2 regions of the Pseudarthrobacter scleromae genome follow, and region 2 is predicted to be linked to the other one. Evidence: riboswitches for the same ligand, from Rfam matches in the RefSeq annotation. Region 2 holds a riboswitch; the other holds the start of a gene.
What was found. A riboswitch is a leader RNA that binds a small molecule or an ion and turns the genes downstream of it on or off. The one in region 2 is predicted to bind S-adenosylmethionine.

Region 1 (5,222 bases), on a different contig from region 2:
ACTGGAGCAGCAGGATGGCGGGAAGCACCTGCGCCGGCACAGGGAACTGGAACAGTGTTTCCATGCCCGCGTAAAGATCGTAAGTGCGTCCGGCGCCTTCGTGCCCTGCCCCGCCGGTGCCCTGGTCCACGAAGGTTGTAAGCGCCTCGGTCCGGAAGAAAGGCAGCAGAGACAGGAGGAAGACGCCCACCAGCACCACCAGTGCCGTTACATAGAGCTTGCCTGCCCGGCGCGAGGTGAGGTCCACCACCGTTCCAAAATCGTCCTTCGCCCTGGGCCCGTACACCATGCCAACCACCAGGCCGGAGAACAGAACGAACAGCTCGGCACCCGAAACGAAGCCCACCGCTTCCTGGGTCAGGAGCTGGAACAGCGACACCATGCCCAGGTGGTTCACCACCACGAACACGATGGCCAGGCCACGGAGCAGGTCCACGCGTGAGTCCCTGCCGGACGGATCGCTGTAGCCCCACGCCGTGACCGCACTCAACCTGGCGGGGAGCTGCCACAGCGCCACCAGGAGGATGATGAGCGCGGCCCCAACGGTCCAGGCGGCAGCCCCCGAAAGCGTGTTGGACCTGACGAACCCGGGACCCGAGCTGACATCGGTAACGGGCCCCGTCTGCACAGGCGCCTCCTCAAGCCGGGTGTGGGCAGCGTCCGCAATACCGGCGTTTCCGGTGAGCCGCCAGTCGATGCTGGCCACCCCCGTGTCCCGTGTGCTGGTGCGTTCGTCCCAGAGCACTGCCCCGGTCAGTGCGAAGTCGGGTGATGCGGCAACGCCCAGGACCTGGTCCCACCAGCCGTTCTTGATCTCCGCTTCCGCGGCGCCTCCGGAGGACGGGCTGTAGAAGGCTGACGTCTGCAGCATGAAGGGCTTGTCCCGCCCCGCGGCATATGTCCCGTAGAAGTTCTCCCCGCCGGAGGCCGTCAGCATCTCCTGCAGCTCACCGGCTCGGGGCACGGTATTGACGGCGGAGCCCCCTGCGGTGTCATCGTGGTAGGCCGTCAGGCCCACCCAGTCCACGGCGTCGTCTCCCGGATAGTAGGGTTCGTAGGCTTTGTCGGAGCCATTCCAGGTGCCGTCGCCATTGGTATCCAACAGGGTAAAGCCTTCGCTGCCGGGCCCGGGCGCATTCCGGTTCCGGTCAAAGGGGTAGTCCTTGCCCAGGTACGGTTCCCACACCATGGCATGGCTGCCACTGGCGCCGGCATCCCGAAACGCGGCCGTCACCGCCCGGAATGCCTGCCGGTAGTCGCCCGGCTGCTGGCCCCATTCCACCCAGCTGGCATTCATGTCCGGAGCAAAGCGGATGAGCAGCTGGCCCTTGAAATTCCCCTGCATCCGGCGCACTTCCCCGGCAAAGGCTGCGGCAGCGTCAGCGGTGACCTGGTCCAGCGGGACAGCAGGCCTCACCGTCAGCATCGCATGGGCGCCCTGCCCGGCGGACTGCTCCAGGAACTCCCGGATATCGTCCTCCTCCGAGGCACGGAACGGGAAGGCGATGTCGTGTCCGAAGATTGCGGGGGATGCCCCGAGCCTTTCGGAGAAGCCGCCGGCGGTGTCCTCTCCCCATTCGAGGACTGCGCCCAGCAGCGGTTTGCCTTCCTCCGGGAAGTTTCGGGCGGCCTGCGCTGAGCCGGCGGGTACCACCACCGCCAGGACGGCCATCATCACGGCGGCGAGGAGCGAAGCCACTTTGTGGAGGTGCCGCAGCCGGCGGCTCCGGGCGGGACGTGTGGGCGCGGCGGCGGATGGCGTGCTGATGAAGACCCCCCAGGGACTGATTTCTCCAGTAACGGGGCGGCGGCCCCTGCAGAAACTTTATCGGCCTGACGCCGGCGGCAGGCACCTGGCGCCCGCGCACCCAAGGTGGTGTCGCCGTCGTACGTTCAAGAGCGGTGACGGACGTTTCTTTTGCGCCGCGGCCCGCCCTGCATCCTTCAGTTACGCAACATGACGACGACGGCGGTGCGGCGCCGGGCGGCAAGTGTTACGTTTTTGGGGAGTAATGAGTACCGGCGCCAAGCCCTGACTGGCCGGTCGGCAACCCTCCTTCCACGGCGGGGTGCCTCAGGTGAATACTCGGCATATCGACCATTCGAGCTGCAAGCGTGAGAGAAGGAGATCCGTCGTGTCTGACGCACCTGCCCCTGAAGAAAAGCTGTCCTACCGCCTCATCAGCGGCCCGGACAACCGTGAATTCTGCGAGCGGATCTCGGCCGCCCTGGCAGAGGGCTATGTGCTGCATGGCAGCCCGGCAGCGACCTTCAACGGCAGCAGCGTCATCGTGGCCCAGGCGGTGGTCCTTCCGGAGGCGATCGCTTCCGCGGATGCCGCAGTGGCGGACGCCGTGGACAGCCTTGAGTCCACGGGCGACGACCTTGAGTTCGACGGCGAGGGCCACGCATGAGCTACGCAGGGGACCTGACGCCGCAGGAGGCCTGGGACAAGCTGGAACAGGGTGCCATCCTGGTGGATGTACGCACCGAGGGCGAGTGGGCCCACATTGGTATTCCCGACACCAAGGCAACTGAGAACGATCCGTTGTTCATCCAGTGGACCTTCCCCGGCGGCATCCCCAACCCTGACTTCATCAACGACCTCAACCAGCAGGCGCCCGAAGACCGTTCAACCGAACTGGTGTTCCTGTGCCGCTCCGGCCAGCGGTCCATCGCGGCAGCCAGAGCGGCCACCCAGGCCGGCTTCACCTCCTACAACGTGCTGGAGGGCTTTGAAGGCGACCCGGACCGCTTCGGCGAACGCACCGTCAACGGCTGGAAGAACCGCGGCCTGCCAACCAACCTGGGAAAGATCTAAGTGACCTTCAACGAAGACGCCGCCGGCTGGAGCCCCGATACCCAGGCCGTGCGCGGCGGGCTGGACCGCACCAACTTCCAGGAAACCAGCGAAGCCATCTTCCTGAACTCGGGCTTTGTCTACGAATCCGCGGCTGCCGCCGAGCGTGCCTTCACGGGCGAGGACGAGCGCTTTGTCTACTCCCGTTACGGCAACCCCTCCGTGGCCACGTTCCAGGAGCGTCTCCGCCTGCTGGAAGGAACCGAGGCGTGCTTTGCGACGGCGTCCGGGATGTCCGCCGTGTTCACCGCCCTGGGTGCCCTGCTGGCAGCCGGCGACCGCGTGGTTGCCGCCCGCTCGCTGTTCGGATCCTGCTTTGTGATCCTCAACGAGATCCTGCCGCGGTGGGGCGTGGAAACCGTCTTCGTGGACGGGCCTGACCTGGAGCAGTGGCGCGAGGCCCTGTCCAAGCCCACCACCGCCGTCTTCTTTGAATCGCCGTCCAACCCGATGCAGGAGATCGTGGACATCGCCGCGGTCAGCGAACTGGCGCACGCGGCCGGGGCGACCGTCGTCGTCGACAATGTCTTTGCCACTCCCCTGCTGCAACGCTGCGGGCAGCTTGGCGCGGACGTCATTGTGTACTCCGGCACCAAGCACATCGACGGCCAGGGCAGGGTGCTCGGCGGCGCCATCCTGGGCACCAAGGAGTTCATCGACGGACCGGTGAAGCAGCTGATGCGCCACACCGGACCGGCGTTGTCCGCGTTCAATGCCTGGGTCCTGACCAAGGGCCTTGAGACCATGTCGCTCAGGGTCAACCATTCCTCGGCCACCGCCCTGCGGCTCGCGGAATGGCTGGAGGAGCAGCCCGCCGTCAGCTGGGTGAAGTACCCGCTCCTGAAGTCGCACCCGCAATACGAGCTGGCCGCGAAGCAGATGGGCGCCGGAGGCACCGTCCTCACCCTCGAGCTTGCGCCATCCAGGGGCCGTTCCGGGAAGGAAGCAGCGTTCGCGCTGCTGGACGGGCTGCGGATCATCGACATCTCCAACAACCTGGGCGACGCCAAGTCCCTCATCACCCACCCGGCCACCACCACGCACCGCGCCATGGGGGGCGAGGGCAGGGCGGCGATCGGCCTGAGCGACGGCGTGGTGCGGCTTTCCGTCGGCCTGGAAGACGTGGACGACCTGATCGGCGACCTGGAGCAGGCGCTCAAGCAGATCTAGCACTCCGGACGGTGGTGGGCATGCCTGGAACGGTCGCTGCTCCCGGCTGGCAGCTGCTGCTGTCCAACATCCCCCTGCCTGAGCAGAACCTGCTGGGCATCGCCGCCGGCGCGGCCCTTCAGCGCCTGGTTCCTATCCGGCTTTCGCGGGTAACCGGCCGCCGGCAGAGGCTTCTGCGGATAACGGGCGGCGCATCGCTCGCCGCCGGTGGCGTCCTCGTCGCCTGGTCATGGTGGGCAGCCCGCCGCACTTTCCTCGCCCGACCGGCTGAGCTGGTGACGTCCGGCCCGTACTCATTCTCGCGCAACCCTATGTATGTGGGCTGGACGCTGCTGCATCTGGGCACTGGGCTGGTGCGGCACAACGCATGGACCCTGGCCGCACTTCCGGTGGCGGCCGCTGCCGTCCATCGCCAGGTTTTGCGGGAGGAGGCCAGCCTCGCCGCTTCCTTCGGTGGGGCGTTCGCTGAGTACCGGCGGGCGGTGCCGCGCTATGTGGGAAGAGGCTGTGTGGGCAGGCATTCTGTGGGAAGGGGCTGTGTGGGCAGGAATTCTGTGGGCTTCAGGCGCTGATAACGGAGAGGCGGACTTCCACGGCGTCGCCTTCACTGATCCGGGACTTGGCCCTGACGGCCTTCTTGACCGGCAGGAGGTACGTCCCCTTGTGGGCATCCGGGAACAGTGAAGTCTGCCAGGTGTGACCGGAAATTTCCGCTGTCACCCGGATTGAGCCGAATGCTTTTTTGTGCCCTGCGTTTCGTGCTTGGATATCGTCCGCCACGTCCGGCGGCAGGGTAAGGAAATGCCAGCCGGCCTCGCCCGGGTACAGCCACAGTTCGGCTGTAAAGGAGTACGACGACGTCACGCGCCGAGTATGGCACGCCTGCGGTGGTGCCGCCAGGGATGTGGATATTTAGCAGTCCACTAGTTATCCATAGCCCCTGCTGCACGGCTCTTTTTGTCAGACCCCCGCAGGATGATGTCTGTATGGAAAGCAATCCGGTGGTGGTGGAGGCGGAGGCAGCGGTTGACGCTTCTGTGGCTGCCTATACGGCCGTGCTCGCGGGCGGCGGTGCGGCTGTTTCCGGCCCGCCCGGTTCTGGCGCTGCTGTTGCCGGGTCGCCTGGTTCTGGAACTGCTGTTCCCGGGTCGCCTGCTTCCGGTCTTGCTGGCGGGGTTGATGATGATCCGTT
Region 2 (5,222 bases):
CGACGGCGACCCCCATGCCCGCAAACGGCCGATGGGAACCATCATCGAGGCGCTCACTGCGCTGGGAGTGGCCGTTTCCGCAGAAGGGGGCGGGACGCCGTCGTCACTGCCGTTCGTTGTGGAGGGCACAGGTGAGGTCCGCGGTGGCCACCTGGTCATCGATGCCAGCGCGTCGTCCCAGTTCGTTTCGGCGCTGCTCCTGGTGGGCGCAAGGTTCACCGAAGGCCTGCACCTTGAACACGTGGGCAAGCCGGTGCCGAGCCTCGACCACATCAACATGACCGTGGCAGTCCTTCGCGGCGCCGGGGTTGCCGTTGATGACTCGGTGCCCAACCACTGGGTGGTCAGCCCCGGCCCCATCCGCGCCTTCGACCAGCGGATCGAGCAGGACCTTTCCAACGCCGGCCCCTTCCTCGCCGCCGCGCTGGCCTCCCGCGGAACGGTGCGGATCCCCGGCTGGCCGGACGAAACGCAGCAGGTCGGTGACCTCTGGCGCAGCATCCTGTCCACGATGGGCGCCGAGGTAACACTCGACGACGGCGTCCTCACGGTCACCGGCGGACCCCACATCAAGGGCGGAGATTTCGCCGACACGAGCGAACTCGCGCCCACCGTGGCCGCCCTGTGTGCATTGGCTACCGGCCCCTCCCGGCTTACCGGCATCGCGCACCTGCGGGGCCACGAGACGGACCGGCTCGCCGCCCTGGTCACGGAGATCAACCGCCTTGGCGGCGACGCTGAAGAAACCAGCGACGGCCTGGTGATCCGTCCCGCACAGCTGCATGCCGGCGTCGTGCACAGCTATGCCGACCACCGCATGGCCACCGCGGGAGCCATCCTTGGCCTCGCCGTGGAGGGCGTCCAGGTGGAGGACATCGGCACCACCGCCAAGACCATGCCGGATTTCCCCCGGCTGTGGGCAGACATGCTGGCGCAGAATGGCCCGGCCGAAACGGCGTCGGAGGGTTTCAGCGGTGGCGCGGAGCACTGATTCCTGGGATGAATCGGACGTCCGGATCCGGCCCAGCAAGAAGGGCTCCCGGCCCCGCACCAAGGACAGGCCAAGCCACGATGACGCCGTCACGGGTCGCATCATCACCGTTGACCGGGGCCGGTACACCGCAGTGGTGGAAGAAGACTCCGGCAATGAGCGGGTAGTCATTGCCGCCCGGGCCAGGGAACTCCGCCGGAACCCGGTGGTCGCAGGAGACTTTGTCTCCCTGGTCGGCGACGTCTCCGGGGAGCCGGACACCCTGGCACGGCTGGTGAAGATCCAGGACCGCAAGACCCTGCTGCGGCGCAGCGCGGACGACACGGACCCTGTGGAACGGGCAGTGGTGGCCAATGCCGACCAGCTGGTGATCGTGGTGGCAGCAGCGAACCCCGAGCCGCGGACCGGCTTCATCGACCGTGCCCTGGTGGCCGCCTACGACGCCAGCATCGAGCCGATCCTGCTGGTCACCAAAGCGGACGTCAAGGATCCGGCGGAACTGCTGTCCAACTACACGCATCTGGACTTTCCCGTAATCATCAGCCGGACGGCCGATTCAGCGGCCTCGGGCATTGACGCCCGTTCCGACGACGGCCTGTCCGCCCGGCTGGACAGCTCGGCCGTCGCCGAGATGCGGGGCTACCTGGACGGCAAGGTCACCGTGATGCTGGGACACTCAGGCGTTGGAAAGTCAACGATGGTCAATGCGCTGACCGGGGCGGAACGGGCCACCGGCGGAGTGAACGCCGTGACGGGCCGCGGCCGGCACACGTCGTCGTCGGCCCTTGCGCTGAAGCTGGCGGATGCGCCGTCCGGAAGCTGGATCATCGACACCCCCGGCATCCGCTCGTTTGGCCTGGCGCACGTGGACCCGGACCGCATCCTCCGCTCGTTCCCGGACCTCTCCCCCGGCATCGACGACTGCGAGCGAGGGTGCAAGCACACTGCCACCGCGGTGAACTGCGGACTGGACGCATGGGTGGGCGCGGGACACGCCGGCCCCACCGGAGCAGCAAGGCTTGGCTCCCTTCGGCGCCTCCTCGGCACGGACCCGCGGATGGAAGCCCAGGAGGCAAAGGAACTGGGCAGCGTCACCTGACGGGCCCGCTTCCCGGCAGAACGGCGCGCAGACGGTAGTTTGGAACCATGATCCAACCCGCTTCGAGCTACAACGATGACCTGCGCCTGGCCCACGTCCTGGCCGATTCCGTGGATGACCAGACCATGAGCCGCTTCAAGGCCCAGGACCTCCACATTGAGACCAAGCCGGACCTGACGCCCGTCACCGATGCGGACAAGGCAGCTGAGGAAGCCATCCGCGGCCAGCTCTCCCGGTCCCGTCCACGCGATGCCGTACTCGGCGAGGAGTTCGGCAGCACGGGCCACGGGTCGCGGCGGTGGATTATCGACCCCATTGACGGCACCAAGAACTTCGTCCGAGGCGTCCCTGTCTGGGCCACCCTGATCGCGTTGGTGGATGAAGGCGAGCCGGTGGTGGGCGTGGTCAGCGCTCCCGCCCTGGGCAAGCGCTGGTGGGCTGCCAAGGGCATGGGAGCCTACATGGGGCGTTCCCTTGCCGCGGCCACCCGCCTCCGGGTGTCCAATGTCTCCAGCCTGTCCGATGCTTCCCTTTCCTATTCGAGCCTTGGCGGCTGGAAGGAACGCGGAAACCTTAATGAATTCCTGGGCCTTACCGAGGACGTATGGCGGACCCGGGCGTTTGGTGACTTCTGGTCCTACTGCATGGTGGCCGAAGGTTCGGTGGACATCGCCTGCGAGCCTGAACTGAACCTCTACGACATGGCCGCACTGGTGCCCATCGTGGTGGAGGCTGGTGGCCGCTTCACCTCGCTGGAGGGCGAGGACGGTCCGTTCGGCGGGAACGCCCTGGCCACCAATTCCATCCTGCACTCCGAGGTGCTGCGCCGGCTGAACCCGAACCTGGACGACCTCCTCTAGTCCCGGCAGCACGAATAATCAACGGCGGGCGCCCCCGACAGGAGGCGTCCGCCGTCGTGTTCTTCGGTTCAGGCGCCCCTTTTCAAACGTTCGTAACAAAGCCCTTAACATTTCCGCGGGCTTTTAACCTTCGCTGCCCATGTTCTACGCTCTTAACCAGGTCACGAGTGCCAGCGCAAAACCCCGGTTTGCTGGCCGGCAACCCTCCATTCGCGGTGGGGTGCCCCGGGTGACGACCAGGCCGGTCCGGAAGGGATGCGGCAAGCGCGGATTCCTGCATGGAGTCCTGTTGTGAAGTGAGGTCTCTGTGACAACTGCCACCGTCTCCCCCGAAGCCGTCTCCCCCCAAGCCGCTGTCCAGCACCAGGCAGCTGCCCTGCCGGGTTCGCCTTCGCTCTTTGACCAGCACCGCACCGCCGCCGGCCGTCCGCTAGCAGCAGTCAGCGGCGCCGAAATCCAGGCCCCGCTGATCCACGGCGGCCACGTCCGGTACGCCAACCTGGACTATGGCGCATCGGCCCCCGCCCTCTCGGTGGTGTCGGCCTACCTCAACGAGATCCTGCCCTTCTACGCCAGCGTCCACCGCGGTGCCGGCTACGCCTCCCAGATCAGCACCTCGGTCTATGAGAACGCCCGCGCCATCGTCCGCGACTTCGTGGGCGGCCGCCCGGACGATTCGGTGATCTTTACCCGGAACACCACTGACTCCCTCAACCTGCTGGCGGGCTGCCTGCCCGTCACCGACGGACGGCCCGACGGCGACGTCCTGTACCTCGACATTGAGCACCACGCCAACCTCCTGCCGTGGCAGGGTGTCCCCCACCGCAGCATCGTGGCAGCGGACACCATCGCGGAAACCATTGACGCCGTCCGTGCGGAACTGCGGCAGGGCGGCGTCAGCCTGCTCGCCGTGACCGGAGCTTCCAACGTCACGGGCGAAATCCTTCCCATCCGTGCCCTTGCCGCGCTGGCGCACGAGCACGGGGCACGGATCGCAGTGGATGCGGCCCAGCTGGCCCCACACCGGCGGATCGACATCACCGCGGACGACGTCGACTACATCGCCTTCTCGGGCCACAAGCTCTACGCACCTTTTGGTGCCGGCGTGCTGGTGGGCCGCCCGGACTGGCTCGATGCCGGAACACCGCACCTTGCCGGCGGCGGCGCCGTCAGGGAAGCCAGGCTCGACGGCGTCAGCTGGGCAACCGGCCCGGCCCGCCACGAGGGCGGATCACCGAACGTGCTGGGTGCGGCAACCCTGGCCCGCGCCACGCAGGTCATCGCGGAACTGGACCAGGACCGCTGGCATGCCCACGAATCAGCCATCCGCTCCTTCCTGGTGGAAGGCCTGCAGGAGATCGACGGTGTCACCGTCCACCAGATCTTCAAGGACACGAACCCGGACACCGACACCATCGGCGTGGTCAACTTCTCCGTGGAAGGCTACGACGCCGGCCTGGTGGCCGCCTACCTCTCGGCAGAACATGGAGTGGGCCTGCGCGACGGCCGCTTCTGCGCGCACCCGCTGCTGAAGCGGCTGGGCCTTCCTTCCGGTTCACTTCGGGCCAGCTTCGGCGTCGGCTCAAGGCTGGAGGATGCCGAGCGGCTGCTGGCAGGCATCCGGGACCTGCGGACCAAGGGCCTTGGCTGGGACTATGTGGTGGACGCTGGCCGCTGGGTTCCCGCCAATGACAACCGCACGTACCCCCACTGGGCACCCAACACCCCGGGAACGGCCGGCGCCGCGCCCTGCATCGACGACTGACCCACGGCTGGCCTGCCGGCCGGCGCCCTGCCGTTGCGGCTGATGCGGTAAATTCGGAGAACACCAAAGGAACCGGATGAAGGAGGCCGCGCGTGGCACGGGGTGGCCCACGGCTGGATCACGGCCGGCGCCGGGAGCTCGGCCAGAGCTTCCAGGACGGCGGCAGGCACTACCAGCAGGTGAGGCCAGGCTATCCCGCTGAATCAGCGCGCTGGCTGGTGCCTCCAGGGGCACGCGATGTGCTCGACGTGGGTGCCGGTACCGGGAAATTCACCCACCTGCTGCTGGACCTCGGCCTGTCCGTCACGGCCGTGGACCCGTCAGCGGACATGCTCGGGCAGCTGGCTGAGCACTGCCCCGCCGCCACGGCTGTCCTTGGCACCGCAGAGGCTACCGGGCTGCCTGAGGCGGCTTTCGACGTCGTCACCGTAGCGCAGGCGTGGCACTGGTGCGATGCCCTGAGGGCCAGCACGGAACTGGCCCGCGTCCTCCGCCCCCAAGGAACGC

Region 1: another riboswitch for S-adenosylmethionine. It lies ahead of IEX33_RS13620 (DUF1737 domain-containing protein); the one in region 2 lies ahead of IEX33_RS03975 (aminotransferase class V-fold PLP-dependent enzyme).

Annotation. Positions count from the first base shown of each region.
Region 1 is NZ_BMKV01000005.1:67,621-72,842, reverse strand. Features, by position in the region: gene opgC (OpgC domain-containing protein) at 1-1,675, opposite strand, end outside; SAM riboswitch class IV at 2,009-2,122, shown strand; gene IEX33_RS13620 (DUF1737 domain-containing protein) at 2,136-2,414, shown strand; gene IEX33_RS13615 (rhodanese-like domain-containing protein) at 2,411-2,821, shown strand; gene IEX33_RS13610 (O-succinylhomoserine sulfhydrylase) at 2,822-4,030, shown strand; gene IEX33_RS13605 (methyltransferase family protein) at 4,051-4,602, shown strand; gene IEX33_RS13600 (DUF1905 domain-containing protein) at 4,592-4,894, opposite strand; gene IEX33_RS13595 (DUF222 domain-containing protein) at 5,017-5,222, shown strand, end outside.
Region 2 is NZ_BMKV01000001.1:846,580-851,801, reverse strand. Features, by position in the region: gene aroA (3-phosphoshikimate 1-carboxyvinyltransferase) at 1-991, shown strand, start outside; gene rsgA (ribosome small subunit-dependent GTPase A) at 975-2,090, shown strand; gene hisN (histidinol-phosphatase) at 2,138-2,950, shown strand; SAM riboswitch class IV at 3,110-3,223, shown strand; gene IEX33_RS03975 (aminotransferase class V-fold PLP-dependent enzyme) at 3,327-4,715, shown strand; gene IEX33_RS03970 (class I SAM-dependent methyltransferase) at 4,808-5,222, shown strand, end outside.